DNA from 4 places in the Streptomyces sp. NPDC087310 genome. Region 4 is predicted to be linked to each of the others. Evidence: riboswitches for the same ligand, from Rfam matches in the RefSeq annotation. Region 4 holds a riboswitch; each other region holds the start of a gene.
The links. A riboswitch is a leader RNA that binds a small molecule or an ion and turns the genes downstream of it on or off. The one in region 4 is predicted to bind cyclic di-AMP.
Positions count from the first base shown of each region.

Region 1: linked by a shared signal. The riboswitch ahead of ACIO3P_RS09430 (transglycosylase SLT domain-containing protein) and the one ahead of ACIO3P_RS23730 (C40 family peptidase) in region 4 are both predicted to bind cyclic di-AMP.
Region 2: linked by a shared signal. The riboswitch ahead of ACIO3P_RS10545 (M23 family metallopeptidase) and the one ahead of ACIO3P_RS23730 (C40 family peptidase) in region 4 are both predicted to bind cyclic di-AMP.
Region 3: linked by a shared signal. The riboswitch ahead of ACIO3P_RS16800 (C40 family peptidase) and the one ahead of ACIO3P_RS23730 (C40 family peptidase) in region 4 are both predicted to bind cyclic di-AMP.

Region 1 is NZ_JBIUYF010000002.1:842,878-849,936, forward strand. Features, by position in the region: gene ACIO3P_RS09400 (hypothetical protein) at 1-43, shown strand, start outside; gene ACIO3P_RS09405 (hypothetical protein) at 170-580, shown strand; gene ACIO3P_RS09410 (hypothetical protein) at 719-1,063, opposite strand; gene ACIO3P_RS09415 (RNA polymerase sigma factor) at 1,285-1,848, shown strand; gene ACIO3P_RS09420 (hypothetical protein) at 1,845-2,711, shown strand; gene ACIO3P_RS09425 (amino acid permease) at 2,875-4,278, shown strand; gene ACIO3P_RS09430 (transglycosylase SLT domain-containing protein) at 4,383-5,105, opposite strand; cyclic di-AMP (ydaO/yuaA leader) riboswitch at 5,110-5,273, opposite strand; gene ACIO3P_RS09435 (enolase C-terminal domain-like protein) at 5,750-7,059, opposite strand, start outside.
Region 2 is NZ_JBIUYF010000003.1:20,844-27,902, reverse strand. Features, by position in the region: gene ACIO3P_RS10580 (aspartate aminotransferase family protein) at 1-549, shown strand, start outside; gene ACIO3P_RS10575 (hypothetical protein) at 628-843, shown strand; gene ACIO3P_RS10570 (HAD family hydrolase) at 924-1,562, opposite strand; gene ACIO3P_RS10565 (hypothetical protein) at 1,628-1,783, shown strand; tRNA gene ACIO3P_RS10560 (tRNA-Met) at 1,895-1,968, shown strand; gene ACIO3P_RS10555 (MerR family transcriptional regulator) at 2,093-2,839, shown strand; gene ACIO3P_RS10550 (PP2C family protein-serine/threonine phosphatase) at 3,177-4,346, shown strand; cyclic di-AMP (ydaO/yuaA leader) riboswitch at 4,689-4,843, shown strand; gene ACIO3P_RS10545 (M23 family metallopeptidase) at 4,855-5,904, shown strand; gene ACIO3P_RS10540 (PrsW family intramembrane metalloprotease) at 5,945-7,059, opposite strand, start outside.
Region 3 is NZ_JBIUYF010000004.1:361,397-368,455, reverse strand. Features, by position in the region: gene ACIO3P_RS16810 (peptidoglycan DD-metalloendopeptidase family protein) at 1-1,274, shown strand, start outside; gene pcrA (DNA helicase PcrA) at 1,381-3,906, opposite strand; cyclic di-AMP (ydaO/yuaA leader) riboswitch at 4,187-4,361, shown strand; gene ACIO3P_RS16800 (C40 family peptidase) at 4,360-5,667, shown strand; gene ACIO3P_RS16795 (hypothetical protein) at 5,866-6,219, opposite strand; gene ACIO3P_RS16790 (NlpC/P60 family protein) at 6,491-7,059, shown strand, end outside.
Region 4 is NZ_JBIUYF010000006.1:181,462-188,520, forward strand. Features, by position in the region: gene ACIO3P_RS23700 (adenosylmethionine--8-amino-7-oxononanoate transaminase) at 1-665, opposite strand, end outside; gene bioB (biotin synthase BioB) at 658-1,848, opposite strand; gene ACIO3P_RS23710 (8-amino-7-oxononanoate synthase) at 2,063-3,331, shown strand; gene ACIO3P_RS23715 (DUF397 domain-containing protein) at 3,340-3,579, opposite strand; gene ACIO3P_RS23720 (helix-turn-helix domain-containing protein) at 3,588-4,445, opposite strand; gene ACIO3P_RS23725 (ATP-binding protein) at 4,706-5,149, shown strand; gene ACIO3P_RS23730 (C40 family peptidase) at 5,210-5,683, opposite strand; cyclic di-AMP (ydaO/yuaA leader) riboswitch at 5,687-5,883, opposite strand; gene ACIO3P_RS23735 (hypothetical protein) at 6,189-6,497, opposite strand; gene ACIO3P_RS23740 (ATP-dependent Clp protease proteolytic subunit) at 6,504-7,059, opposite strand, start outside.

The sequences.
Region 1 (7,059 bases), on a different contig from region 4:
GGCGAAGGCGGTCTACGAGTCGGTGAGCGACAAGTTCGCCTGAGCGGCGCGGAATTCCGGTGGCCCGGTTCGCCCCGGCGGTACGCGGGTCCGTACGCGAGGCGTGCAGACTCACGGTATCGCCGGGGCGCCGGCGTCTCCCGTACGGATACGAAAGCGAGATCCGAAGGTGCCGCACATCATCGTCGAGTACACCCCGAACCTGGCCGAGGAGCTGGACGTCGACACCCTCCTCGACGTCCTGCACGAGACCGCCCTCGGCCTGGGCGTCTTCCCCCGCCGGGGCACCCGTACCCTCGCCATGCCGGCGACCGCCGCCCGGGTCGGCGACCGTCCGGACGCCGGGCCGGACAACGGCCATGTGCAGATCAGACTGACGATCGCACCCGGCCGCCCCGAGGAGGTCAGGGGCCGGATAGCGGACGAGCTGTTCGCGGCGGCGGAGAAGCATCTGGAGCCGCTCGCCGCCCGCCGTCCGGTCGGATTCCAGCTCACCATCACCGAGTTCGACCCCACGGTCACCAGGACCGGCGGCAGCATCGCCGACTCCCCGGGCCACCGGCCGCCGCTCGACGCGTAGGACTCACCGGCCCGGCCGCTCCGCCTGACGGCCGATGGCTGACGGCTGATGCCAGATGCCTGATCGGGGGGGGCGGCCGGGGCGGGTGAGCGGCGGACCCTCAGACCGGGGCGGCCGGGGCTGGCGACCGGCGGACCGTCAGAACAGCACGAACAGACAGACCGCCAGCGCCACCAGATGACCGGCGACCAGCCGCCGCCGCAGACGGGTGTAGCGCCGCTCGTACTCCGCGCGCAGTTCGGCGGAGCGGTGGGTGACGCGGCACAGCGACTCCTGGGTGATCTCCATGTGGTCCTGGAGATAGAGCTGTTCGAAGATCCGGCGCTGATCCGCCGTCATCCACTCCAGCCGGTCGGCGATCCTGCGGGCCCGCTCCTCGCCCTTGGTGTGCGCGGCGGTCAGCAGGAGGTACCCCTCGATCTGCCGGAGGCCCGTCGCGGTCTCCTCGGGCGGCGAGGGTTCGGCCGCGTCCTTCGCCGTCACCCTGCCACCGCGTTCGGACCTGTCGTGCCGCTCGTCCCGCGACCCGTGGTGGTTAACCACCGCATGACCGCATTGCCCGGCTGTTGGCGTCCTACGGAGCTGTTCATGTCCTGGTCATGTCCGGTGCCCGGCCGCCCCTCACCGGAACGGGCGAGATGAGACCTGGGTCACACCCATGAGGGGTCGGTGAGGACGTGGGGCCGCCCGGACACAGGACGGACATGAGCGACGAAGAGCCTTTCGCCGCTGCCTATCGCGCGCACTACTGGGCGGTCAGCCGCTTCGTTGCCCGGCGACTGGGCGGCCAGAGAGCCGACGTGGAGGAGATCGTCGCCGACGCCTTCGTGGTGGCCTGGCGACGCCGCCACGAACTGCCGGCCGAACCACTGCCCTGGCTGTACGGAGTGGCCCGGTACTGCCTGGCCAACGCCGTGCGCGGCGCGGGCCGTCACCGGCGGCTCCTCCAGCGGATCGGCCACCACACGGTGGCGCACCGCGCGCACGTCGTGGACAGCCCGGCCGCCGGAACACCGGGCGACTGGGTGCACGAGGCGCTGGCCCAGCTTCCGGAGGCGGACCAGGAGGTTCTGCGGCTCACCGCCTGGGAGGGGCTGGAGGCGCGCGACATCGCGATAGTCGTCGGCTGCAGCACCCACGCGGCGACGATGCGCGTCCACCGGGCGCGCCGGCGGCTGCGCGAGCGCATCGACGCGCTGCCCGTGCACCGGGCCGTTCCCGCCGCGACCACCACCGTTCCCGACGCCGCGGAGAGGCAGCGCCCATGACCGACGAGATCGACCTGCTGCGGGCCGCCGACCCGGCGCCCGCCGACGAGGGGCCCTGGCGGGACCGCCCGCTGTCCGCCGAGGCGGAGCGGCGGCTGAACCGGCTGCTGCGCGAGGGCCGGGCGCGGTGCCGGCGGCGTACCGCGTGGGGTCTCGCGACGGCGGCGACCGCGACGATCGTGGTGCTGGCCGTGCTGGCCGTGCTGTTCGGCGGGGCGGCCACGAAGGGCGCGGTGGCCGGGCCCTCCCCGCTGACGGTGGACACCGGCGCGCCCGCCGTCCCGCTGGCCGAGCTGGCCGAGCGGGCCCGCCGGGCGGCGGCGGACCGTACGGCCGCGCCCCTCCCGGGAACGGACGTCCGGACCTGGAGCATGGGGCCGCGGGACGACGGCCGCGCCGCCCCGGTCACCGTGGCCGAGGAGCGGACCACGCGGCTCGCGGGGAACGCGCCGGACACGTCGTACCCCGGGAGCCCGCCGCACACCGTGACCGGGCTGCGCGCCTATCTGCTGCGCGGCGCGGGCCTGCCGGACCCTCCGGGCCTTCCGGCGCTGCTGGGCGCCGTCTCCGCCTACCTCAAGGCGTGGACCCCCGGCCCCCGGGAGACCGCCGCGCTCGTCGGCGTCCTGGCCGCCGAGCCCGGCCTGCGCCCCGCGGGAACGGTCACCGACCGGCTGGGCAGAACGGGCCTGGCGTATGTGTACGACTCCCCCGCGGACCGGGGGGAGCCCCTGCGGCGCATGGTGATCCTGGAACCGCGCGACGGCCGGGTGCTCGGCATCGAGATCACGTACACCCGGGACCTCGCCCGCCACCGGGTCCCGGCGGGCTCCGTGATGTCGTACGAGGCGTGGCTGGACTGAGCGGGACCTCCGCGGGTACGAGGCGGTCGCCAGGCGGCAGGCGTCCGGCCTCCGGAGTCCGGCCTCCGGAATCGTTTTGCCTGGACGGGGGCCGTCCGGAGAGACTGCCAGGGCCGCACCGTCTCCGTCCCCACCAGCCCGGAAAGCAGTCTGAACCCACCCCATGCACGACCGACTCCCCCCTCCTCCCCCGGCCACGCGGGCCGCGTCCCCGTCCGGCGAACCACTGGCCGGCGGGCTCAAGCAGCGCCACCTCACCATGCTCGGGCTCGGCGGTGTCATCGGCGCCGGGCTCTTCGTCGGCTCCGGCGCCGGGATCGCGCTGGCCGGTCCCGGGATCGTCGTCTCGTATCTGATCGCGGGCGTGCTCGCGATGTGCGTGATGCGGATGCTGGGCGAGATGTCGACCGCGATGCCCGCGTCGGGCTCGTTCTCCGTGCACGCCGAGCGCGCGCTCGGCCGGTGGGCGGGGTTCAGCGTCGGCTGGCTGTACTGGTTCCTGCTGGTCGTCGTGCTCGCCGTGGAGGCGACGGGCGCGGCGCAGATCGCGAACGGCTGGCTGCCCTCCGTACCGCAGTGGGCCTGGGTCCTGGTCTTCATGGTGGTCTTCACCGGCGCGAACCTCGCGGCCGTGAAGAACTTCGGCGAGTTCGAGTTCTACTTCGCGGCCCTGAAGGTCTTCGCGATCGTCGCGTTCCTGGTTCTGGGGCTGCTCGCGATCTTCGGCGTCCTGCCCGACACCGGCCCGGCCGGTCTCGCCAACCTCACCGGACAGGGCGGCTTCCTCCCGAACGGATGGCAGGGCGTCACCTCCGGGGTGCTCGCCGTGATCTTCGCCTTCGGCGGTCTGGAGGTCGTCACGATCGCGGCGGCCGAGTCCGACGACCCGGTGCGCTCGGTGGCCCGCGCGGTGCGCAGCGCGGTCTTCCGGATCCTGTTCTTCTACGTCGGCTCGATGGCGGTCATCGTGACCGTGCTGCCCTGGACGGCGCAGAAGGCGGGGCTCAGCCCGTACGTCACCGTCCTCGACGCGATCGGTATCCCGTCGGCCGGACAGATCATGAACATCGTGGTCTTCGTGGCACTGCTCTCGGCGCTCAACGCCAACCTCTACGGCTCGTCCCGGATGGTCTTCTCGCTGGCCGAACGGGGCGAGGCGCCGAAGGCCCTGCTGAAGGTGGGCGGCGCGGGTGTGCCGCGGCGGGCGGTGCTGGCGTCGGTGGCGTTCGGGTTCGTCTCCGTACTGCTCAATCTGAAGTGGCCCGACACGGTCTTCCTGTACATGCTCAACGCGGTCGGCGCGGTGCTGCTCTTCGTCTGGGCGATGATCGCCGTGTCGCAGCTCCTGCTGCGCCCGCGCATCGAGCGGGAGGCACCGGAGCGCCTGGTCCTGAGGATGTGGCTCTTCCCTGGCCTGACCTGGGCGACGCTCGCCGCGATCGCGACGGTGTTCGTCCTGATGCTCACCGATGACGCGGCCCGCCCGCAGCTCCTGTGGTCCCTGGGCGCGACGGCGCTCGTGCTCGCGGTGGCGGGGGTACGGGAGCTGCGCGCGCGACGCGTGTGACACGGGTGCCGCGTGGGGTACGGGAACCGGCCCCGGCCCCGCCGTCGTAGGACGGCGGGGCCGGGGCCGGTGTGCGGGGCGCGCGAGGGCGACGCCGGTCCGGTCTAGTAGGGACCGTTCACGTTGTCGATCGAGCCGTACCGGTCGGCGGCGTAGTTGCACGCGGCCGTGATGTTGGCGACCGGGTCGTAGCTGTCCGTCGACGTACCGGGCACGTGGTACGCCTGGAACGTCGGGGCGATGACCTGGAGCAGGCCCTTGGACGGAACGCCGTTCTGGGCGTTGATGTCCCAGTTGTTGATGGCGTTCGGGTCGCCCCCGGACTCACGGATGATGTTGCGGTGGATGCCCTCGTACGTGCCGGGGATCCCGTGCTGGGCCATGACGTCGAGCGACTCGCGGATCCAGCCGTCCAGGTTGTCGCTGTACGTCTTCGCGGCGGCCTGGGTGACGGAGCCGTTCGTACCGGACTTCGTGCTCGCCTTGGTGGCCGTCTTCTCGGCGGTGGCCGGGGCCGTCCCCTTGAGGGTCAGCTTCAGGCCGGGGCGTACGTGCGACGGGTCGGCGCCGACGGCGCTCCGGTTGTCCTCGTACAGCTTCTTCCAGCCGCCGCTGACCGAGTGCGCGTGCGCGATCTTGGACAGGGAGTCGCCGGAGACCACGACGTAGGTGGTGGCCTTCGCCGGGGCGGCGGGGGCCTCCGCCGCCTGGGCGGTGGCCGCGGACACCAGCGGGATCGCGAGGGCGGCGCCCCCGGTGCCCACCGCGACGAGGCGACGGGCGATGGAGCCAGCTCTGGAACGGCGGTGCTTGGCGTTTCTGGGCACGACGAATTCCTCTCCGTCGCCTGCGAGGTGAGCTGTCGGGTTCGGGCTGGAGATGCCCGGCCGTACGACGGTGCGTACGGCTTCACCCCGAGCCGGTCCGGAATTCCGGACCGGCGACTTACCTGGGTCCCCCGCTCCTGCCTTCTGACGGATAGGTGTGTGGGATTCCGGACGGCGGCAGGATTTGGCGGTCCATCCGGATGGACGTGAACGTAAGCGAGAAATCAGGGCCGCACAAGTTCCGCAAAGGCGGCGCAATCGCCTTTCCGGAGAGGTTCCGGGAACTCAACTTTCCTCCCCTGTGAGAGAAAGCGCCCACCTCGCCCCGCCCGCCCGTCGCCGGGGGTATGACGCAGGTCACGAACGTAACGGAATTATCGGACAGGCAAAAGGCGTTAGAGGTGTCAAGGCACATTAATCATGCCTATATCCGCCTAACGGTCAATTCCGACAAAGACCCATCATTGGGTCGCGCCGAGTTGCCGTCGGGCTGCCGTCGGGTTGCGGGATCCGGCACGCCTCCACCCGACGCCCCGACAACTGCGGACAGTCCGCGGGAATTGACCGGGGGCGCCACCGAATTCTCCGTGCCGTTCATTCTTCTGACGGCATGTCGATTCACGCGTCCCTTCCGGCGGGCCGGGTCACCGCACCAGGCAGGGGCGCTTGCCGTCGAACTCCCAGTCCTTCACCAGAAAGCGCATCGCTGCGGCGTCGTCCCGCCCGGAGAGTTTCTTCTCCCGATACAGCTCATGGGCCGCGAGCAGCCGGTCCATGTCGACCTCGACGCCGAGACCCGGGGTGTCGTCGACGGCGATCTCGCCGGCGGTGATCCGCGGGGGCTCCACGGTCAGCCGCTCCATGCCCTCCTGCCAGATCCAGTGGGTGTCCAGGGCGTTGTACTCCCCCGGGGCGGCGGCCCCGCACTGGGCCATCATCGCCAGCGAGATGTCGAAGTGGTTGTTGGAGTGGCAGCCCCATGTCAGGCCCGCCGCACGGCAGAGCTCGGCCACCCGCACCGACCCCCGCATGGTCCAGAAGTGCGGGTCCGCGAGCGGGATGGAGACCGACTGCAACGCCATCGCGTGGATGAGCTGACGCCAGTCCGTCGCGACCATGTTGGTCGCGGTGGGCAGACCGGTGGCCCGGCGGAACTCCGCCAGGATCTCCCGGCCGGAGAAGCCGTCCTCGGCCCCGCACGGATCCTCGGCGTACGCGAGCGTGCCGACCAGGGGCCGGCAGAGTTCGACGGCTTCCCGCAGCGACCAGGCCCCGTTGGGGTCGAGGGTGATCCGCGCCTCGGGGAAGCGTTCCTTCAGCGCCCGTACGGCCTTGACCTCCTCCGCGCCGGGCAGGACACCGCCCTTGAGCTTGAAGTCCCGGAAGCCGTACCGTGCGTAGGTCGCCTCGGCCTGCCGGACGATCGACTCCGGGGTCAGCGCCTCCTCACGGCGCAGGCGGTACCACTCCACGTCCGCGCCGGGTTCCCTGACGTACTCCAGATCCGTCCTGCCGGGGTCGCCGACGTAGAAGAGGTACCCGAGGAAACGTACCGAGTCACGCTGCTTGCCGTCCCCGAGCAGGGCCGCCACCGGCACCTCCAGATGCTGCCCCAGCAGGTCGAGCAGCGCCGACTCCACCGCCGTCACGGCGTGCACCGTGGTGCGCAGGTCGAAGGTCTGCTCGCCGCGCCCCGCCTCGTCCCGGCCGCCGAACCGCTCCCCGAGGGCGCGCAGCACCCGCTTGTGGTCGCCCACCCGCGCGCCGACGACCAGGGGCTCCGCCTCGCGCAGCGTCCGGGTGATGCGCTCACCGCCCGGCACTTCACCCACGCCGGTCCGGCCCTGCGAGTCCTGGACGACCAGGACGTTGCGGGTGAAGTACGGGGCGTGCGCGCCGGAGAGGTTGAGCGCCATGGAGTCACGGCCTGCCACCGGATACACGGAGAAGCCGG
Region 2 (7,059 bases), on a different contig from region 4:
GTGCCCGACCTGGCCGTCTACTCCAAGGCCCTCGGCGGCGGGCTGCCCATCGCCGCCTTCGCGGGCCGCCGCGAGGTGATGGCCGCGCTCGCCAACGGCCGCGTCAAGCACGGCGGTACGTACAACGCCTCACCGCTCTGCGCGACCGCCGCCCTCGTCACGCTCACCGCGCTCGCCGACCCCGCCGTCGTCAAGAGGATCGACGACACCGGCCAGCGGATCATGGAGACCATCCGCAGGGCCGCCACCGACCACCGGGTCGCGTGCGCGGTGCAGGGCGTCGGCGCGATGTTCCAGGTCGTGTTCTCGCCGGGCGGCGACCCCACCCGTACTTACCGCGACACGCTCCACCTGGACCAGCGGCGGTACGACGTCTTCCGCCACGAGCTGCTGCGCCGCGGCATCCACACCAACGCGCACGGACTGGCCTGCTGGTTCGTGTCGGCCGCGGTGACGGAGGACGACACGGACCGCACCTGCGCCGCGATCGACGAGGTCTTCGCGGTGCTGGGGGGAGGGGGAACACCGGGAGCGGAGGGGCGGATGTGACGCACGCTACAGTCCGGTACGGAAATCAGCGCCCCCGAGATGCTGCGTACGGAGCGGGATCGACGCACTCTTGGCCGTATGAGTGATGCACCGATCGTCGTCCACCGGGCGTCCGGGACAGGCGGGCGGCGGGTCACGGTCCGCGGGCGGATCATGGGACTCGCCCATTCCGACGACCACCTGGTCGAATTCCTGCGGCTGGCCGGGCTGCCCGACGCCTGGGAGCTGCTCGACGACCCGAGCTGGGTGGAGTGGCAGGGCGGGCCCGCGCACGAGTACAGCGTGGTGGTGTGAGGGCCCGCCGCCCCGGCCGGGCAGGCCGACGGGCCCGCCGCCCGGCCCGCCGCCCGGCCGACGGGCCCCTCTACAAATGATCAGTCCGCGACGAGCGCGGCGAGCTGCGTCAGGCCGTCGATCCGCCAGTCCGCCGCCTTGACCACGGCCGGGTCGTCCGCCCACAGGTACCCCCACGGCCCGCGCCGCAGATGAGCCGTGCGCAGGCCCGCCTCCTTCGCGGGGAACAGGTCGTACGCCGGGTGGTCGCCCACGTACACCGTCCTGTCGGGCGCCGCCCCCGCCGCCTCGCTCACCCGCGCGAAGAACTCCGGGGACGGCTTGGCGACGCCCCACTCGCCCGAGGTCGCGACGAGATCCGCCGGCAGGTCCAGGCCGCGCAGCAGCTCGCCGGCCCTGGCGGTCTGGTTGCCCGCCAGGACGACCCGGACGCCGAGCTTCCTGAGGCCCGCGAGGGCCGGCCGTACGTCGGGATAGAGGTCGGACTCGTCGAGGTGCTGGCCGCGCCCCGCGGCCTCCCTGGCGCGGTACGCCTCGGCGACGTCCATACCGGGTCTGATGAGGCGCAGCGCCTCGGTGTCGTCCTTGTCCTGGACGGTGGCGGCGCCGACGAGCGCGGAGATGGTGTGGCGCGGGATGCCGAGCCAGTCGGCCCAGGAGGCCCAGTGGCGGTCGTCGCGCACGAGGGTCTCGCCTACGTCGAACACGATGCTTTCGATCACCGGTCCCAGCGTAGGGGGATACGCTCCGCCGATTGTCAGTGGCTGGCCGTAGCCTTGCTCCTATGTTCGCTTCTTCTTCCACCCCGAAGTCCGCGTCCCCGTCCCCCGTCAGATCCGCCGCTGTGGTGAACGCGGAGATCCGCGCGCTGTGGGCGCGTGCGGGCAGCGCGCTGTCGTCGGCCGAGCAGGAGCGCTACCAGCGGCTGCTGGTGGAGTGAGCCGCCGCCGTACGGGCCGATGTCGTGGAGGCCGCGTAGCGCCCTTCCGGAGGCCCCGCCGGGTAAGTGGTCATGACCGTGCTCCGGATGGCGTAGAGTTGCATTCAACGGCGCGGGGTGGAGCAGCTCGGTAGCTCGCTGGGCTCATAACCCAGAGGTCGCAGGTTCAAATCCTGTCCCCGCTACTGGAAGAAAACGAAGGCCCGGATTCCTTGAGGAATCCGGGCCTTCGTCGTGTTCCGGTCCAAGACTCCGGCCCCGACGTCGGGGCTTGACCTTTACGTAACGTCAACTTCTACCGTGAACGTCATGGAGTGGTCGATCCAGGACATCGCGAAAAAAGCCGGTACGACGAGCCGTACGCTCCGGCACTACGGCGAACTGGGGCTGCTGGAGCCCAGCAGGACCGGTGCCAACGGCTACCGGTACTACGGCCAGGACGCCCTGGTCCGGCTCCAGCGGATCCTGCTGCTGCGGGAGCTGGGGCTCGGGCTGCCGGACATCGCCCGGGTACTCGACGGCCGGCAGGACACGGCCGCCGCCCTGCGGGGCCATCTGGGGCTGCTGGAGCAGGAGCGCGAGCGCATCGGACGGCTGATCGCGTCCGTGCGGACCACTCTCCACAAGACCGAGAACGGAGAGGAACTCATGGCGGAAGAAGTGTTGGACGGCTTCGCGCACACGCGGTACGAGCAGGAGGTCACCGAGCGGTGGGGCCGCCCCGCCTACGAGAAGAGCGACCGCTGGTGGCGCTCGCTGAGCGAGGGGGAGCGCCGGGCGTTCGTCGAGCAGCACGAGTCGATCGCCCGCGACTGGGGGCGTACGGCGGCGGCCGGGCACGGCGCGTCGAGCGACGAGGCGCAGGCGATCGCCCGGCGTCACTGCGACTGGCTGTCGGTGACCATGGAGCCCACCAGGTCCTATGTCATCGGGGTGACGGCCATGTACGTCGATGATCCACGTTTCACCGCGACGTATGACCAGTACGGTGAAGGTACGGCTGTGCTCGTGCGGGACGCCATGAAGGTGTACGCCGAGCGCCACCTGACCGACTGAGCGTTTCCACATCGGTTCTCCGTGGTCCAGTACCGGTCTCCTGTCGGCAGTACCGGTCTCCTGATCGGTGGTACCGGTTCTCCGTAGCCCAGTCGGCCGACGGCGGGTCGCTGCCCGGCGCGGCAGCGGCCAGCCTGGGTGGAGCGCGGTACCGTCCGCAGCCGTCGGCGGATCGGGCAGGAGACGACTGGTGGGGAAGCTCAGGAAGATCGGAGAACGCCTCGGCGGCAGGACCAGGCAGGACGCCGACGGCGCCGGGTTCTGGGGTGCCGACGGTGCGGGTTTCTGGGCCACCGGTACGAACGGGCGCGACCACCGGCGCGACCCCGCCAGGGACCTGGGACAGGCCGGGGACCGGGCGCCGTACGGACAGCGCGGACCGTACGGGTACGGGCGGCGCCTCGCCGGGCGCCGGTTCGTCCGGTTCCTGCCCGCGCTGGTGATCATCGGCGGGGTGATCCTGGACCTGGCGACCCCGACGCGGGTGACCTCCTCGCCGCTCTTCGCCGCCGCCCCGCTGATCGCGGCGCCGTTCTACCCGCTCTTCGGCACCCTGCTGGTGGCCCTGGCCTCGCTCGCCGCCGAGGTGGCGCTGCGCGCCCATACGGGCACGCTGACCACGGTGGTGTCGATCAGCGAGCTGCTGACGGTGCTGGTCGTCTCCGCCCTCGCGCTCTACATCAACGGGGTCGTCAGACGCAGCGGCGAACGGCTGGCCTCCGCCCGCATCATCGCGGAGACCGCCCAGCGCGCCGTGCTGCCCAGACCCGCGGAGCGGATCGGGGGGCTGCGGATCGCGGCGCGGTACGAGGCGGCGCAGGAGGGCGCTTTCATCGGCGGGGACCTCTTCGCCGTACAGGACACGCCGTACGGGGTGCGGCTGGTGGTCGGTGACGTACGGGGGAAGGGGCTGGAGGCGGTCGAGGCGGTCGCCGTGATCATCGGGTCGTTCCGGGAGGCGGCGGAGCAGGAGAGTTCGCTGGAGGGGGTCGCGCAGCGGCTGGAGCGCTCGCTCCTGCGCGAGGGGACGCGGCGGGACGGGCTCGATGTCTTCGAGGGGTTCACCACGGCCGTACTGGCGGAGATCCCGCACGGCGAGGGCGTCGTACGGCTCGTCAACCGGGGGCATCCCGAGCCGCTGCTGATGTGCCACGACGGAGCTGTACGGATGCTGGCGCCGCGCGACCCCGCGCTGCCGCTCGGCATGAGCGAGCTGGGCGCGTGGCCGGACCGGGCGGAGCAGTCCGCGTACCCCGACGGCGCGACGCTGCTCTTCTACACGGACGGGCTCACCGAGGCGCGCGACGACCAGGGGGTCTTCTACGTCCCGCGCGAGCGGCTGAACGGGCGGATCTTCCAGGGGCCCGACGAGATGCTCCAGGCGCTGATCGACGACGTACGGCTGCACACGGGCGGCGGCAGCCAGGACGACATGGCGCTGCTGGCGGTCAGCCGGCCCACGGAGGGGGAGCCGGAGCGGCGCAGGACGATGCCGATCGTGCCGTGACGCGAGTCCATGAGGCGAGTCCGTGAGGCTCCCCGCGTCGGCCTCCGTCGGCCCCCGTGACGCGAGTCCGTGAGGGAAGTGTGAGGGGGCGTCACCACCGGCGGTCACGAACCGTGATCGGTACGTACCCCTCCGCACAACAAATGACATACCGTCAAGTATGTGCGGTGGACGGATATGCCCCGGGCGTCGATCAACTCGCCCTGATGCGCGTTCTTGTGTCCCGGTACGTCCGATGCGAAGTCGTTAACGATCACCGGGAACAGCTTGGAATAACGCCCTGGTCTCTATTAACGTTCGATAACGCAGCGCGGTCGTCCCAGCCGTCGTCAGAGATGGCACCGTGCGCGCGCGCCGAATCCCGCGAGGGAACCGGGGAACCACCCATTGGGGTGAATCGGGAGTTACTTGCCGCTTTGCGTGGCAGGGGACACCCGTAGGAGACCTTCCTGCTCCGAACCCGTCAGCTAACCCGGTAGGCGAGAAGGAAGGAAAGGAGCACGCCTCAGTGGCGTCCAACCAGTCTGCCCCCACGGCGACCTTCGAACCCCACTCCTTCGGCAGCGGCGGTGAGAACGAGGCGCCCGGCACCTGGGGGGAGTGGAACCCCACCGAGGAGTCCGTCCGTCCCGTACGCGGCAAGCACCGCGTCGCCAGACAGCGCAACGGACTCGCCCGCAGCTCCACCGTCCTCGGCGTCGGCGTCATCGCCGCTGTCGGCGCGGGCGGCATCGCCACCGCGCAGGACAAGCCCGCTGTCTCCATATCCCTGCCCGATGCCATCGCGGACAACCTTCCGGACGCCAAGTCCCTGCCGGGGATGGCCTATCTCGGCTCGGACGACTCGGACTCCGAGTCCGACGTGCTGGCCCGTGAGCCGCTGACCACCGCCGGGCTGACGATCTCGGACACCGAACAGGGCGCCACCGACGCCGGCGAGGCGCTGCGCGCCCGCATCCTCCAGCAGGCCGAGCGGCAGCAGACCGAGGCCGACGCCACGCAGAAGGCGGCGGTGCAGGACGCGGCGGCCGAGAAGGCCGCGGCCCAGGCCAAGGCGCGCCAGACCGACGCCGAGAAGAAGATCGAGGCGGCCAAGAAGAAGGCCGAGGCGGAGGCCAAGGCCAAGGCCGAGAAGGAACGTCTCGCCAAGCTGGCGGCCAGCTACTCCCTCCCCACCTCCTCGTACACCCTCACCTCCTCCTTCGGGCAGTCCGGCTCCCTCTGGTCCTCCGGCTACCACACCGGCCTGGACTTCGCGGCGCCCACGGGCACCCCGATCAAGGCCGTGCACAGCGGCACCGTCAAGTCGGCCGGCTGGTCGGGCTCGTACGGCTACCGCACGGTCCTGGAGCTGGATGACGGCACGGAGGTCTGGTACGCGCACCAGTCCTCGCTCTCCGTCAGCGCCGGGCAGAAGGTCTCCACCGGTGAGGTCATCGGCCGTGTCGGCGCGACCGGCAACGTGACCGGGCCGCACCTCCACCTGGAGGTCCACACCTCCGGCGGTGCGGGCATCGACCCGATGGCCTGGCTGAACGGCAAGGGCATCAACCCCTGAGCCCCGCCCCGTCCGCCCTGGCCCCCGCCCTCGCGGGGGATCAGTACTGCCGGTACGGGTTGTAGCCGTCGTAGTCGATGTACGGCGGCGGTACCCGCACCCGGCCCGTGGCCCGCGCCGCATAGGTCAGCGCGGGCCCCGCTATCTCCTTGCGCTCCCACAGGTGGTGCAGCAGCTCCTGCTCGCGCTCCACGAAGTCCGGGCCGACCGGGTCCCGCCCGGCCCGGTGGCGCAGGAACGCCAGGGCCGTCGCGAACGCCTCGTACTCCCCCACCACCCGCGCCGCCGCGCGCCCGTGGCTGCGGCTCGCGAACCCCCGCGCCATGGTGCGCGCCCGCATCGAGGAGAGCGCGAGGGGCGCGGCCGGGGCCAGCCAGCCCGCGGCGGCGTACGCGGGCAGCTCGGCCGCGAGGGTCCGCAGCTCGCGCTGGCGGCTCCAGATCGCCAGCCAGGTCAGCAGCCCGAAGACCGGCACCATGAACGCCCCGTACACGGCGTAGAAGCCGAAGGGCCCGAACAGCGACGCCGACCCGTTCCACAGGGCGTGCATGCCCATCGCGAGGACCAGCCCGAGCAGCGGGAAGACCACCCGGCGGACCTTCTGGCGCCGGGCCGCCACCGCCGCCAGGCCGAAGCCGATGCCCGTCGCCGCCGTGAAGAGCGGGTGCGCGAACGGCGACATCACGACGCGTACGAAGAAGGTCGCCGCCGTGACCGAGTTCAGCCCGGAGTGCCCCTGGCTCTGGTCCTCGCCGAAGGCGTTGCCCAGATAGAGGATGTTCTCCGTGAACGCGAAGCCGGTGGCGCTGAAGCCCGCGATCACCACGCCGTCGACCAGCCCCGTGAAGCTCCTCCGGCGGAAGAGGAAGATCAGCAGGATCGCCGTGGCCTTCGCGCTCTCCTCGACGACCGGCGCTATCACCGTGGCACCCAGGGACTCCGCGCCGGCCGGGTCCGCGGTGGCGGTGGCTATCCACTCCGTCGCGAAGGAGTTCGCGATGATCGCGACGAGCGCCGCGGCGAAGGCGCCCCAGGCGAAGGCGAACAGCAGATTCGTCCACGGGCCCGGCTCGACCCGGTCCAGCCAGCGGAAGGCCGCGGCCAGCAGCGGTACGGGCAGAACGGCGAGCCCGAGGCCCACCAGGAAGCCCTGGG
Region 3 (7,059 bases), on a different contig from region 4:
TCGCCGCACTCGAAACCGCACAGTTCGAAGCGGCCCAGTTCGAAGCGGCACCGTTCGCCTACGAGGCGACCGCTCAGTGGTCGGCTTCGACCTTCGACACCGGTTCGTACGACGCCACCGCCTGGAACGGATCGGGTACGGCGCACGAGGACACCTCGTACGCGTACGGCGCCCCCGGCCCCGAGCCTGAACGGGCCTTCGACGCGGAGCCCGGTTACGAGGCGGACCCCGGCTACACCGCGGAGCCGGGCTACGGCGCGGACCCGGCCTACGAGACCGAGCACGGCTACGAGACCGTGGCCACCGAGACGGACGCCGCGTCGGAGACCGGCTCCGGCCCCGGCCCCGAGGCGGAACACCGCACGGGCGCCGATGACTTCGCCCCGGAGTCCGAGAGCCCCGTGGAACCGGCCGCTCCGGACGACGACCCCGACGCGCTGCACACGGCGGCCACGATGGCCACACCCGCGGTGACGATCACCCCCCGTCCCGTCCGCCGGGCCGGCGGCGCCGGCAACGGCAGCCGAGGCCGGCGCCGTACCCCCGCCAAGCGCTCGGCCCTCCTCACCGTCGCCGTGCCCTCCGCCTGTGTGATGGGCGTCGCCGGCATCGCCGCCGCCTCCGTCGGCGGACTCACCGGCGAGGACACCAAGGACGACTCCACGACGACGGCCTCCGCCGAGGACACCGCCTCCGCCAAGCCCGTCGCCGCGGCGGCCAACAACAAGCTGGACACGCAGCTCGCCGCGCTCAGCGCCGACGCCCGCGACTTCGGCGACCGTGCCAGCCGCACGCAGGAGCGGATCGACCTCCAGGAACGGAAAGCGGAGGAGCGGAAGCGGGCCGCGCAAGAGGCGGCGCGCAAGGAGGCGGCCCGCCCCAAGTTCGCCCTCCCCGTCTCGCAGAACGGACTCAGCGCGTACTACGGCCAGGCCGGCGTCAACTGGATGTCCATGCACACCGGGATCGACTTCCCCGTGTCGTACGGCACGCCCGTCATGGCCGCGACCGACGGCACCGTACGCACGCAGTACAACAGCGCCTACGGCAACATGGCCATCGTGACCGCCGCAGACGGCACGGAGACCTGGTACTGCCACCTCAGCAGCACGAAGATCCGTTCCGGTTCGGTCAAGGCCGGTGATGTGATCGCCTACTCGGGCAACTCCGGCAACTCCACCGGACCGCACCTGCACTTCGAGGTACGGCCCGGCGGCGGCTCCGCGATCGACCCGCTGTCCTGGCTCCGCAGCCACGGCCTCGACCCGACGTAGCCTCGACCCGGCCCAGCTTCAACCCGACGTAACGGAGCGGGCGAGGGCGCGCCGACGGCCGAAGTCGTCGGCGCCGTGCCGCACCAACCCGGAACGGCCGCCGTGCCTACAACTTCTCGACCGGCGCGTACCGCAGCAGCAGCCGCTTGGGCTTGACGTCCCCGAAGTCGACCGTCGCCTGCGCGTCCGCGCCCACGCCCGTCACCTCCATGACCGTGCCGAGGCCGAACTGGTCGTGCGTGACCCGGTCCCCCACCGCCAGCGCGATCACCGGCTTGTCGCTCGCACGCCGCGTGGCGAAGCCCGAGGGACCGCCGCCCGACCGCGAGCGGGACGCGGAGGAGGAGAGCGACGAGGTGATCCCGGACGTCGGACCCGCCGGGATCTGCGCGCCGGTCCGCTTCCACTCCAGGTGGTGTCCCGGGATCTCCTCCAGGAACCGCGACGCCGGGTTGTACGAGGGCTGTCCCCAGGCGCTGCGCATCGACGACCGCGTCAGATAGAGCCGTTCGCGGGCGCGCGTGATGCCGACGTACGCGAGGCGGCGCTCCTCCTCCAGCTCCTTCGTCTGCCCGAGGGCGCGCATGTGCGGGAAGACGCCGTCCTCCATGCCCGACAGGAACACCACCGGGAATTCGAGGCCCTTGGCGGTGTGCAGCGTCATCAGGGTGATGACACCGGAGCCGTCCTCGTCCTCGTCGGGGATCTGGTCGGAGTCGGCGACGAGCGCGACCTTCTCCAGGAACTCGGCGAGGGTCGGGGTCGCGGCCGGGGCGGCGGCAGCGTCCGTACCGTCCCCGTCGCCCTCTCCCTCCGTGCCGTCGTCGTCGGCACGCGCGGCGGCCTGGCTGCGCTCCTGTTCGAACTCCAGCGCCACCGAGGCCAGTTCCTGCAAGTTCTCGATCCGCGTCTCGTCCTGCGGGTCGGTCGACGCCTGAAGCTCCGCCAGATAGCCGGTCCGTTCGAGCACGGCCTCCAGGACCGTGGCGGGCCCCGCGCCCGACTCGACGATGGTGCGCAACTCCTCCATCAGCGTGTTGAAGCGCTTGACGGCGTTGGCGGAGCGGGCCGCCATGCCGTACGCCTCGTCCACGCGCCGCAGCGCCTGCGGGAAGGTGATCTTCTCCCGGAGCGCGAGGGCGTCGATCATGGCCTCCGCGCGGTCCCCGATACCGCGCTTGGGCACATTGAGGATCCGGCGCAGCGGTACGTTGTCCTCCGGATTGGCGAGGACCCGCAGATAGGCCAGGACGTCGCGGACCTCCTTGCGCTCGTAGAAGCGCACTCCGCCGACGACCTTGTACGGCAGGCCGACCCGGATGAAGATCTCCTCGAAGACGCGGGACTGCGCGTTCGTCCGGTAGAAGACGGCGACATCGCCCGCCTTGGCCTCGCCCGCGTCCGTCAGCCGGTCGATCTCGTCGGCGACGAACTGCGCCTCGTCGTGCTCCGTGTCCGCGACGTAGCCGGTGATCTGGGCGCCGGCGCCGGCCTTGGTCCACAGGTTCTTCGGGCGGCGGCTCTCGTTGCGCTCGATGACCGCGTTGGCGGCGCTGAGGATCGTCTGGGTGGAGCGGTAGTTCTGCTCCAGCAGGATCGTCGTCGCGTCCGGGTAGTCCTCCTCGAACTGGAGGATGTTGCGGATGGTGGCGCCGCGGAAGGCGTAGATCGACTGGTCGGCGTCGCCGACGACGCACAGCTCGGCCGGGTCCTCGCCCTCGCCGGAGGGGCCCACCAGCTCGCGTACGAGGGTGTACTGCGCGTGGTTCGTGTCCTGGTACTCGTCCACCAGGACGTGCCGGAAGCGGCGCCGGTAGTGCTCGGCGACGTCGGGGAACGCCTGGAGCAGGTGGACGGTGGTCATGATGATGTCGTCGAAGTCCAGGGCATTGGCCTCGCGCAGCCGCGCCTGGTACATCCGGTACGCCTCGGCGAGCGTTTTCTCGAAGCCGTCGACGGCCTGCCCCGCGAAGGTCTCCTCGTCGATCAGCTCGTTCTTCAGATTGGAGATCTTGGCGCTGAAGGACTTCGGCGGATAGCGCTTGGGGTCGAGATCCAGATCGCGGCAGACCAGCGCCATCAGCCGCTTCGAGTCGGCGGCGTCGTAGATCGAGAACGACGAGGTGAACCCGAGCCGCTTCGACTCGCGCCGCAGGATCCGCACGCAGGCGCTGTGGAAGGTCAGCACCCACATCGCCTGGGCGCGGGGGCCGACGAGCTGCCCGACGCGCTCCTTCATCTCGCCCGCGGCCTTGTTGGTGAAGGTGATCGCCAGTATCTGGCCGGGGTGGACGCTGCGGGTGCCGAGCAGATGCGCGATCCGGTGGGTCAGCACCCGGGTCTTGCCGGATCCGGCCCCGGCGACGATGAGCAGCGGCGATCCCGTGTGCACGACGGCCGCGCTCTGCTCCTCGTTCAGCCCTTCGAGGAGCGCGGCGGGGTCGATGACCGTACGGGGAGCGCCGTCGCGGTGGTACGGATCCCGGGCCGGGGGCACGTCGTAAGCGCCCTGGAACAGGTCGTCGGGCACCTGCTCCGGGGCGTGCTCGTCCTGGTCCTCGGGCGGCGGGGGGTGCTCGTCACCGGAGGGCTGGAGGTCGGCCAGGAAACTGTCGTCAAAGAGGCTGCTCATCGCTTAACGAGTCTAGGCCGCCGCACTGACAGTCGGCGCCGGACCGGGAAAGCCGGCCGGGGAAGTCGGCCCGGTGAGCCGTACCGGCGCGCCGGACGGTCCCGACTCACATACGCAGCGTAACGCTATACCCCGCATTGGGGCTCCTTGCACTCCACACGAGGAAATGGTCACAGAAATGTATCGGGCATATCGGCCATCCACCTTCACATCAGCGCCACATCTTGGCTAGCGTGCTCGATCAGGCAGCCCGTACCTCTGACGGCGATCCGCGCCGAGCGGGCGGCCCACGCCGAATCCGGGCTTTCCGCAAGGAAGTTCGGAACCGGGGACCCACTCTGCACGACCGGGGTGAATCGGGCCGTACGTTCGCCGTACGTTCAAGGCCCGTAGGGCAGCCTTCCGTTCCGCCCGAACCCGACAGCTAACCCGGTAGGCGGTCCACGGAAGGAGATGCCGAACTTGGCGTCGCATCGCAAGTCGCGCAGCCGTAGCGGAGAACACGTCAGCTCCCCCGCGGTCGGAGTGACGACGGCCGCCATCGCCTCGGTCACGCTGCTGTCGACGCAAAGCGCGGACGCCGCGCCCGCGGAACCCAAACCGTCCGTCGAAGAGGTGCAGAAGAAGGTCGACGCCCTGTACCGCCAGGCCGGTGGGGAGACGCAGACCTTCACCAAGGCCACCAAGGCGAAGGAGACGACGGCCAAGCAGAAGCGCGCGGTCGACCGGGTCATCGACGGCGTCGCCAGGAGCATCGACGGTGTCGCCAAGAGTGCGGACAAGCTGAACGAGGCCCGCCGTACGCTCGGTTCCTCCGTGGCCGCGCAGTCCAGGGAAGGCGCGGGCACCCCCGCGGCCGCCGTGCTGTTCGCGGACACCCCGCAGGCGCGCGTCGCGCCGGAGGGGACGACGGACCGGCTGACCGGCCGTCAGCAGGGCGCCGTCACCGCCTACCCGGCGCGGCCGACCGAGCCGCCGAAGGTACCGGGCCCGGCGGTCACGCGCCCGGAGTCGCCGGACGAGTCGCCGGAGTACCTGCGGACCAGTAAGGAGAGCATCCAGAGGAAGCTCGCCGAGGCCCGCTCGCTGCTGGCGCGGCTCACCGCTGAGGAGCAGGCGCGGCTGGCCGCCCTGGAGCGCAAGAGGGAAGAAGAGACCCGGCGCGCGGCGGAGGCGCAGGCCAAGGCGGAGGCCCGCGACAAGGCGGAGGCCGAAGCGGAGGCGGAGCGCCGGCGCGAGGCGGAACAGACTCAGGCCCAGGCCCGTCCCCGGTCGCACGCCCGGCCCTCGTCGGCCGACACGGACGCGGGCGCGAACACGATCGCGAACACGATCGCGGGCACGGACGCGGGCACGGCCGTCGGCACCGGTGCGGAGGCCGGGACGGGCGGCGACACCGCCGGTACGTACGCGGCCAAGGCGGCGAAGGTGCTCACCTTCGCCGACGCCCAGATCGGCAAGCCGTACGTCTGGGGCGCCTCGGGGCCGAGTTCGTACGACTCCTCGGGCCTGACCCAGGCGGCGTGGCGGGCGGCGGGCGTCGAACTGCCGCGCTCCACCGGCGAGCAGGTGAACGCCGGCACGCGCGTCGTCACCGATGACCTGCTCCCCGGCGACCTGGTCTTCTTCTACGACGACGCCAGCCACGCCGGCATCTACATCGGCGACGGCATGATGGTCCACGCGCCCAAGCCGGGCGCGAACGTGCGCGAGGAATCGATCTACTACATGCCGATCTACGGCAGCGTCCGCCCTGCGTGACCCTCTAGTGGCCCTCTGAGCCCGCCGGCCCTCCAGCCCGCTATAACCGGCCGGTGGCCTTCAGTGGTCCTCAGGGGCCCCTGGGCCCCCGTGAGGCGGCCGTCTCCGGCCCCGGCTTTCCGTGTCACCGGCGTCACCGGTGGTGTCCGCGCCTCGGCGCTCACCGCCGGTCGTCAGGTCCGCGCGGGAAGCCGGGGGTCAGGTCCAGAGCGTGGCGATGAGGATGTTGGCCACGGTCAGCCCGCCCACCGCGCCGAACAGCGGCTTCTCGGCGGCCTCGTCGTCCCGCTTCACGTACACGATGCCCAGGATCACGACCAGGACGGCCAGCTTGACGCCGATCTTGATGTTGTTGAGCGGCTGGTCGTCGGCCTGGTTGAGGCCCACCAGCACCATCCCCGTGATCAGCATCGTCAGCGCGCCGTGCAGCATCGGTGGGGTGAAGCGCGCCGCGCCGGCGCTCATCGCCTTCGTCTGGGTCAGAAAACCGCCGAGCAGGGCGGCTATGCCGATGATGTGCAGGGCGACGAAGACATTGATGAGTACGTCCATGCCGGGAGCGTAGCCGGGCCCTTATCACCCCGGTTCGGTGAGGTGCGGCTTACTTCCGCGATCGGTCGGGACCGTCCGGAAGGGCGCACTCCGTACAGACGATCGTGATCACGAAACGCCCCGGAACCTTCACCTCCCGCCAATACCCGCCATGCCGAGGCCATGTCGTGACCTGCGCCCTAACCTCTCGCGTACGGCCCCCTCCCCGGGCCGTACCGCGCGGCCGTACCGCACGGAATCGACGGAACCGAAGGAAACGGACCCCGCCCCCGTGGCAGCGCACCGGAACCACCGAAAACCCAGACAGCGCCCGTTCTCCCGGCAGGCCGGCCGCACCGCTGCGACGCTCGCGCTCGCCGGTGCGGCGACCGCCACAGCGGCGGGACCCGCGCACACCGAGCCCCGGCTCACCCCCGCGCAGATCAAGGCCGAGGTCGACGTGTTGTACACGCAGGCGGAGACCGCCACCGAGCAGTACAACGGCGCGAAGGCCAAGGCCGACGAGGCCCGCGCCTCGCTCGACGCGCTGCGCGACGAGGCCACGCGCAGGACGGACCGGCTCAACACCTCGCGCGGCGAACTCGGCTCGATCGCCACCGCGCAGTACCGCAGCGGCGGCCTCGACCCCGCCGTGCAGCTCGCCCTCAGCTCCCGGCCCGAGGACTACCTGGAGCGGGCCGGTCTCGCCGAGCGGGCGGGCAGTCGGCAGGCCGCCGCCGTCTCCGGGATCCGCAGGGATCTGTCGCGGATCGCCGGACTGCGCTCCCGGGCGGACACCCAGCTCGCTGATCTCACGGCCCGCCGAGCCGAGCTGGCCCGGCACAAGTCCACCATCCAGGG
Region 4 (7,059 bases):
TCGTCCGCGTGGCGCGCGACGAGCGCGCGCAGCCCGTCGGCGTACGTCTCGTCGTACACGGCCGGCGGCGCGTCCGCGAAGATCTGCCGGGGCAGCACCCCCGACCACAGCCCGTGCATCCCGCCGTCGGGGTCGCACACCGACATCGGCTGCCAGGTGTCGCCGTGGTAGCCGCCGCGCCAGGTCAGCAGCCGTTGTTTGGCCGGCCGCCCGGCCGAACGCCAGTACTGGAGGCACATCTTGACGGCGACCTCGACCGAGACGGAGCCCGAGTCCGCGAGGAAGACATGGCGCAGCGGCTCGGGCGTGATCTCGACCAGCCGGGCCGCGAGCCGGACGGCGGGCTCATGGGTGAGCCCGCCGAACATCACATGGCTCATCCGGTCGAGCTGGCCGCGCGCCGCCTCGTTGAGCACGGGGTGGTTGTAGCCGTGGATCGCCGACCACCAGGACGACATGCCGTCGACCAGCTCACGCCGGCCGTACGCGGCCTCGGCGAGCCGCAGCCGTACCCCGGAGGCCGACTCCACGACCAGCGGATCCGTACGGCCCGGCATCGGACCGTACGGGTGCCAGACATGGGCCCGGTCCAGGGCGAGCAGCGCGTCGGGCGTGAGCGGTCCGGCGGGGGAGGGCGGTCCGGCGGGGGAGGGCAGATCAGGCATTGGGCGCCAGGTCGGTGCCGGCGCCCCTGCGCCGTACGGAGACCAGGTCCGTACGGAGTCCCGACGGGGCCGGTGCCTTCGTCCCGCCGTCCGGCGCCGCGGCCGTGGCATCGCCCGCGGACTCCTCGGTCCCGCCGCAGGCGCCGCCGCCGTCACCGCCGCACGGCGTGCAGCCGCCGGTACGGTGCTCGGGCAGCGTCGTCGTGCCCGCGCCCTCCACCTCGAACCCCGCGTCCGCGATCATGTCCAGGTCCGCCTGGCCCGCCTGGCCCTCGCTGGTGAGGTAGTCGCCCAGGAAGATCGAGTTGACCAGGTGCAGCGCGAGCGGCTGAAGCGTCCGCAGATGCACCTCGCGCCCGCCCGCGAGCCTGACCTCCGCGTCCGGGCAGACGAACCGCGCCATCGCCAGGATCCGCAGACAGCGCTGCGGGGTGAGGTGCCACTCCCGTTCGAGCGGCGTCCCCTCCATCGGGATCAGGAAGTTGACCGGCACCGAGTCGGGGTCCAGCGCGCGCAGCGAGAAGACCACGTCGACCAGGTCCTCGTCGCTCTCCCCCATACCGGCGATCAGCCCGGAACAGGCCGACAGACCGGCCGCCTGCGCCTGCCGCACGGTGTCCACCCGGTCGGCGTAGGTGTGGGTGGTGGTGATGTCGCCGTAGGTCGCCTCGGACGTGTTGAGGTTGTGGTTGTACGCGTCGGCGCCCGCGGCGCGCAGCCGCTCGCCCTGGCCCGCCGAGAGCAGCCCGAGACAGGCGCACACCTCGACGTCCTCGTTCTGCTCCTTGATCGCCTCGATGGTCCGCGAGACCCGGTCGACGTCCCGGTCCGTCGGCCCCCGGCCGCTCGCGACCAGGCAGACCCGCTTGGCGCCGCCCGCGACCCCGGCGGCGGCGACCTTGGACGCCTCGTCGGGTTTGAGCCAGGTGTACTTGAGGATCTCCGCCTTCGAACCGAGCCGCTGGGAACAGTACGAGCAGTCCTCCGGGCACAGGCCGGACTTCAGGTTGATCAGATAGTTCAGCTTCACCCGCCGCCCGAACCATTGACGGCGCACCTTGCCGGCCGCCGCGACCACGTCGAGCAGCTCGTCGTCCGAGGTCGCCAGCACAGCGAGCGCTTCCTCACGGGTCGGCGACTCGCGCCGCAGGCCCTTTTCCACCAGCGTGTTCAGCAGATCCATGGTGCCGATCCTGACCTATCCGGGCGCGTCATGACCACGGAGGAATCCCACAACACCGCCCGAGCGAGGTGTGTGCATGACCACACTAAGAATGGGTTCGCGGGCGGTTAGGGTCTGTGAGCTGCCTACAAAAGGACACGGTGCGGGAAACGTCCCGGACGGGACACCGCCGCGGACGCCCGACGCCGACGCCGCCGACGCAAGGACGGGACCGATGGAGCAGAATCCCCCGGACCGGACCGCTCCCTCCGACCGGACCGCGCCCCCGGACGGGGCCGCCCCTTCGAACCGGACCGGTCCCGCCGACGGGGCCGCCCCCGCCGACCCCTTCGACTGGACCGACGGGGAGGCGCTGCGCCGCGAGCGCGCCGGCTTGGTCCGTACGCTCCGGCCGCGCCCCGCCGACTCCGCCCTGCTGGACCTGGCGAGCAACGACTACCTCGGCCTCACCCGGCACCCCGCCGTGACCGGCGCCGCCGCCGCGGCCGCCCGCCGCTGGGGCGCGGGCGCCACCGGCTCCCGGCTGGTCACCGGCTCCACCGCCCTGCACGCCGAACTCGAACGGGAGCTGGCCGAGTTCTGCGGCTTCGAGGCCGCGCTGGTCCTCTCGTCCGGTTACGCGGCCAACCTCGCCGCCCTCACCGCGCTCACCGCCCGCGACGGGATCCTCGTCTCCGACGCGGGCAACCACGCCTCGATCGTGGACGGGTGCCGGCTCTCCCGCGCCGAGACCGTCGTCGTACCGCACGCCGATCCCGAGGCCGTGGCGAAGGCGCTCGACGCGCACCCCGGGCGCCGGGCGCTGGTCGTGAGCGACGCCGTCTTCTCGGTGGACGGTGACGCCGCGCCACTGGCGGAGCTGGCCGCGGTCTGCCGGGGCCGGGGCGCTGCCCTGCTCGTCGACGACGCGCACGGCCTGGGGGTGCTCGGCGCGGGCGGCCGGGGCACCCTCGACGCGACGGGCCTCGCGGGCGCCCCGGGGGTGGTGGCGACCCTCACCCTCTCCAAGTCCCTGGGCAGCCAGGGCGGCGCCGTCCTGGGACCGGCCAGGGTGATCGACCATCTCGTCAACGCCGCGCGGACGTTCATCTTCGACACGGGGCTCGCGCCCGCGGCGGTGGGCGCCGCGCTGGAGAGCGTGCGGCTGCTGCGCCGCGAGCCCGAACGGGCCGAGCGGGCCCGGGAGGTCGCCCGTACGCTGCACCGGCTGCTGACCGGGGCGGGACTGACGGCGGTACGGCCCGACGCCGCCGTGGTCTCCGTACAGGCGCCGTCGCCTGAGGCGGCCGTGCGCTGGGCCGCCGACTGCCGGGCGGCGGGGCTGGCCGTGGGGTGTTTCCGGCCGCCTTCGGTACCGGACGGCATCTCCCGGATCAGGCTGACCGCCCGCGCCGACCTGACGGAGGACCAGATGGGCGCGGCGGTGCGTACGGTCGTGGCGCTCGCGCCCGGGGCCGGGTCCGCGGCCCCGGAAGCGGGCTGACGGCCCGTCTACGCGGCAGGGGCCCGCCCGTCCAGCGCCCGGACGAAGGAGGTCCACGCACCGGCGGAGAAGGCCAGGTGGGGGCGGGCGGCGTTCTTGGAGTCCCGTACGGCCAGCGCGCCCGCGTCGTTACGGGCGCACTCCACGCAGTTGTTGGCGCCGACGCTGTGACTGCTGCGCCGCCACCTCCGCGGGGGTGAAAGGGGTAAGGGAAGAGAGGTGAGGGGCCCTGCGAGGCAAGCGGACATGATGCTCCCTACGCGCCGTCATTGATCCCGGCGATGAGATCCAATGAATCCTGTGTCGAGAGGGCGTGTGCCTGCATCGCGTGGAAGGCGACGCGGTACGCCTCAAGGTCCTCTTTCCGTTGCAGATAGAGGCTATTCGTTAAATGGTCGAGAATGACTAAATCCAGATCGGTAATGTTCGAAAAAGAGAAGATGACGAAGGGGCCGGTGAGTCCCGCGTAGCCGCCCGCGGCGAACGGCAGCACCTGGAGACGGATCCGGGGGAGCCGGGCCAGCTCGGTCAGCCGCCGTAACTGATCCCGCATCACCCCGGGCCCGCCCACCTCCCTCCGTAACACGGCCTCGTCGACCACGGCGTGCAGACGCAGCGGCGCCGCCGCCCGCGTCAGCACCTCCTGGCGGGTGAGCCGCACGTCGACCAGCGAGTCCACCGTCCCGTCCGGCGTCCCCGTCAGCGCGGCCCTGGTCACGGCGCGGGCGTAGGCCGGGGTCTGGAGCAGTCCGGGCACCACCGAGGTCTCCAGCGTGTGCGCGGTGCTCGCCTGGGACTCCAGCGTGATGAAGTCCCGGTACGTGGGCGGGATCACCGCGCGGTACGCCGTCCACCACCCCGGCGCGCCGTCGGCCGTGCCCGCGAGGGCCCGCAGCAGCGAGCGCAGCCGCCGGTCCTCGATCCCCAGGGCGTCGAGGAGCGCCGCCAGGTCGCCGTCCCGCACCCCGCTCACGCCGGTCTCGATCCTGCTCACCTTCGACTGGTGCCAGCCGAGCAGCCGGGCCGTCTGGTCACTGGTGAGCCCCGCGCTCCGGCGCAGTCTGCGCAATTCGTCCCCGAGTCGCTGCCGACGTACCACCGGAATATGCCGCATGGCCGAATCACCTCTCCGCTTCCTTCTCCGTCGCACCGATACGACGCCAAGGCGGAGAAGTTATCTTTCCGGCGCCCAAATACGGTCTCGCGTTGCAGAGTTCACCGCTTTGAGCGACAGATATATGCAGATCTCGGTGGATCGGAGGTACGGATGGTGCGATCAGTGGCAGGCTGTCGCGCAGCACGGTTCCGAGGCCGTCCGCGCAGCCATCAGCTCTGCGCCGGAGTCCGGTCCGGCGGGAAAGGGACAGCGTCGCCATGGCCGACCACCAGGAAGCATCCATCACCCTGCCGAGCGAGCCCGCATCGGTGCCGACGGCCCGAAGATATGTCGCGGAGCTCCTCACCGACTGGGGGCTGCCGGGCGAGGCGGCCACGGCGGACACCGTCCGGCTGATCGTCTCCGAGCTGGCGACCAACGCCGTGCAGCACACCTTCGGCCAGTCGCCCACGTTCACCGTGGAGGTACGGCTCGACCGCGAGGAGCAGTTGCGCGTCGGGGTCACCGACAGCCATCCGCGCTGGCCCCAGCGGCTTCCGGCCGCCGTGCAGCAGGACAACGGCCGCGGGATGGTCATCATCCGCTCGCTGACGGCCGAGGCCGGCGGGCGGGTGTCGGTCATCCCGACGGACGAGGGCGGCAAGACCGTCTGGATCGCGCTGCCCTGGACGGTCCCGCTGACGCCGGCCACCCCTGCCTGAGGTCTTCCAGGGCATGGAGGGACTTCCATGCCTCCCTGGGGCGGGGCGGCCGGCGGGTGCTCACTTCACCCGGCCGTACCAGACCTTCTTGGACCAGATCCTCTCCAGCCGTACCAGCGAACCGGTCTTCGGCGAGTGCCAGATCTTTCCCTTGCCCGCGTAGATCCCGACGTGGTACACGCTCCTCCCGTAGTGGAAGAAGACCAGGTCACCCTTGCGCCGCGAGGACGAGGAGATGTGCCGCGTCTTGTTGTACTGGGCCTGTGCCGTTCGGGGGAGCTTCTTCCCCGCCTTCTTGAACGAATAGAGCGTCAGACCCGAGCAGTCGAAGCGGTGCGGGCCCGTCGCGCCGTACCGGTACGGGGACCCCTTCTTCGACGCCGCGACCTTCAGGGCCTTGACGCTGAGCGTGGCGGCCTCGGCCTCTGACGCCGCGCCAGGTGCCAGCATGGTGCCGGCGACCGCCGCGATCGTGAGGGCCGATACGGCCCCCGCCCGGGACAGCAAGGACGGGACATGTGTCTGCGCAGTCATGCGCAACCCTTCGTCAGCCGCCTGTGAAGGATGACCTGTCGGGTTCGGACTGGCGAAGTTGCCCGGCCGCGTGAACGGCTTCACCCCGAGGGACGACCACGACGGGCGTCGTCCCGTACTGCCTGGGTCCTCCACTCCTGCCGATCCACTCCTGTCGACCCGACATCCGGAACGGCGGCAGGACTCGGCGTCCGCCCGGACCGCCCCGCCGGGGGTGGCGGGGGCTTGTCGTCCCAGGGATCTTGACCCAGAAACCAGTGGATTTCCGAGTTGAAACGACGATATGTGAAGTTCCTCACCCTTGGTCCATGTGGGTGGCGAGGGGGTGTTCCGCTCCCGGCCGGCGCGGGCCGATGAGGGCCGTACCTGCGACGTAACGATCAAGCGCGCCGACACTCCGGTCGGTTCGCGCAACTCGTCTCGCCGAATCCGTCCAGTCAGTTCATACGCCGAATGTGCGAGTCCTTCTCATATGGGCGCGGCCATACGGGAAGGCGACGCCCCGTCAGGCCGGGTGCTCGGGCGGCACGGTGACCCGCGCGGCCCGCCGTTCCCCGTCGAGCGTCCGCAACGCCCTGGCCAGGGTCGCCGCGTACAGCTCGCTCTCGCCCCGCCGGTGCATGGCCGTCAGGGCGTCCCGCAGCCCGGCCACTTGAGCCGGCAGCGCCTGGGCCGCGCGCAGGGCGCCGTACGTGTCCGTCCCGCGCGCCGGGTTGATCCGGCCCAGCAGGTCCACGATCCGCAGATAGTGGTCGACGACCTCGCCCTCGGCCCGGGTGAGGGCGGGCAGCGGCGGCAGTTCGGGTGGCAGCACCGGCGCTCACCGCCCGCCGGCGGAGGTCTTGCGGTTCTGGACGACGTGGTCGATCAGTCCGTACGACCGCGCCCCCGGCGCGTCGAGGATCGTGTCCCGGTCGATGTCGCCGGCGATCCGCTCGGTGCTCCGTCCGGTGTGGCGTGCCAGCGTCGCGGTGACCAGCTCCCGCAGCCGCAGCAACTCCTGCGCGTGGATCATCAGATCGGACGGCTGTCCCCGCATCGGCTCCTCGGCGGCGGGCTGCCGGAGGACGATCCGGGCGCCGGGCAGCGCCAGCCGTTTGCCGGGCGCGCCCGCCGCCAGGAGGACGGCGGCGGTCGAGACGGCCTGGCCGAGACAGGTCGTGGCCACGTCGCAGGTGACGATCTGCATCGTGTCGTGGATCGCGGACATCGCGCTGATGGAGCCGCCAGGCGAGTTGATGTAGAGGCTGATGTCCTGGTCGGGCGCGGCGTACTCCAGGTGGATGAACTGCGCGATCACATCGTTCGCCGCGGTGTCGTCGACGGGCGTGCCCAGGAAGACGATCCGGTCCTCCAGGAGCCGGGAGTACGGGTCG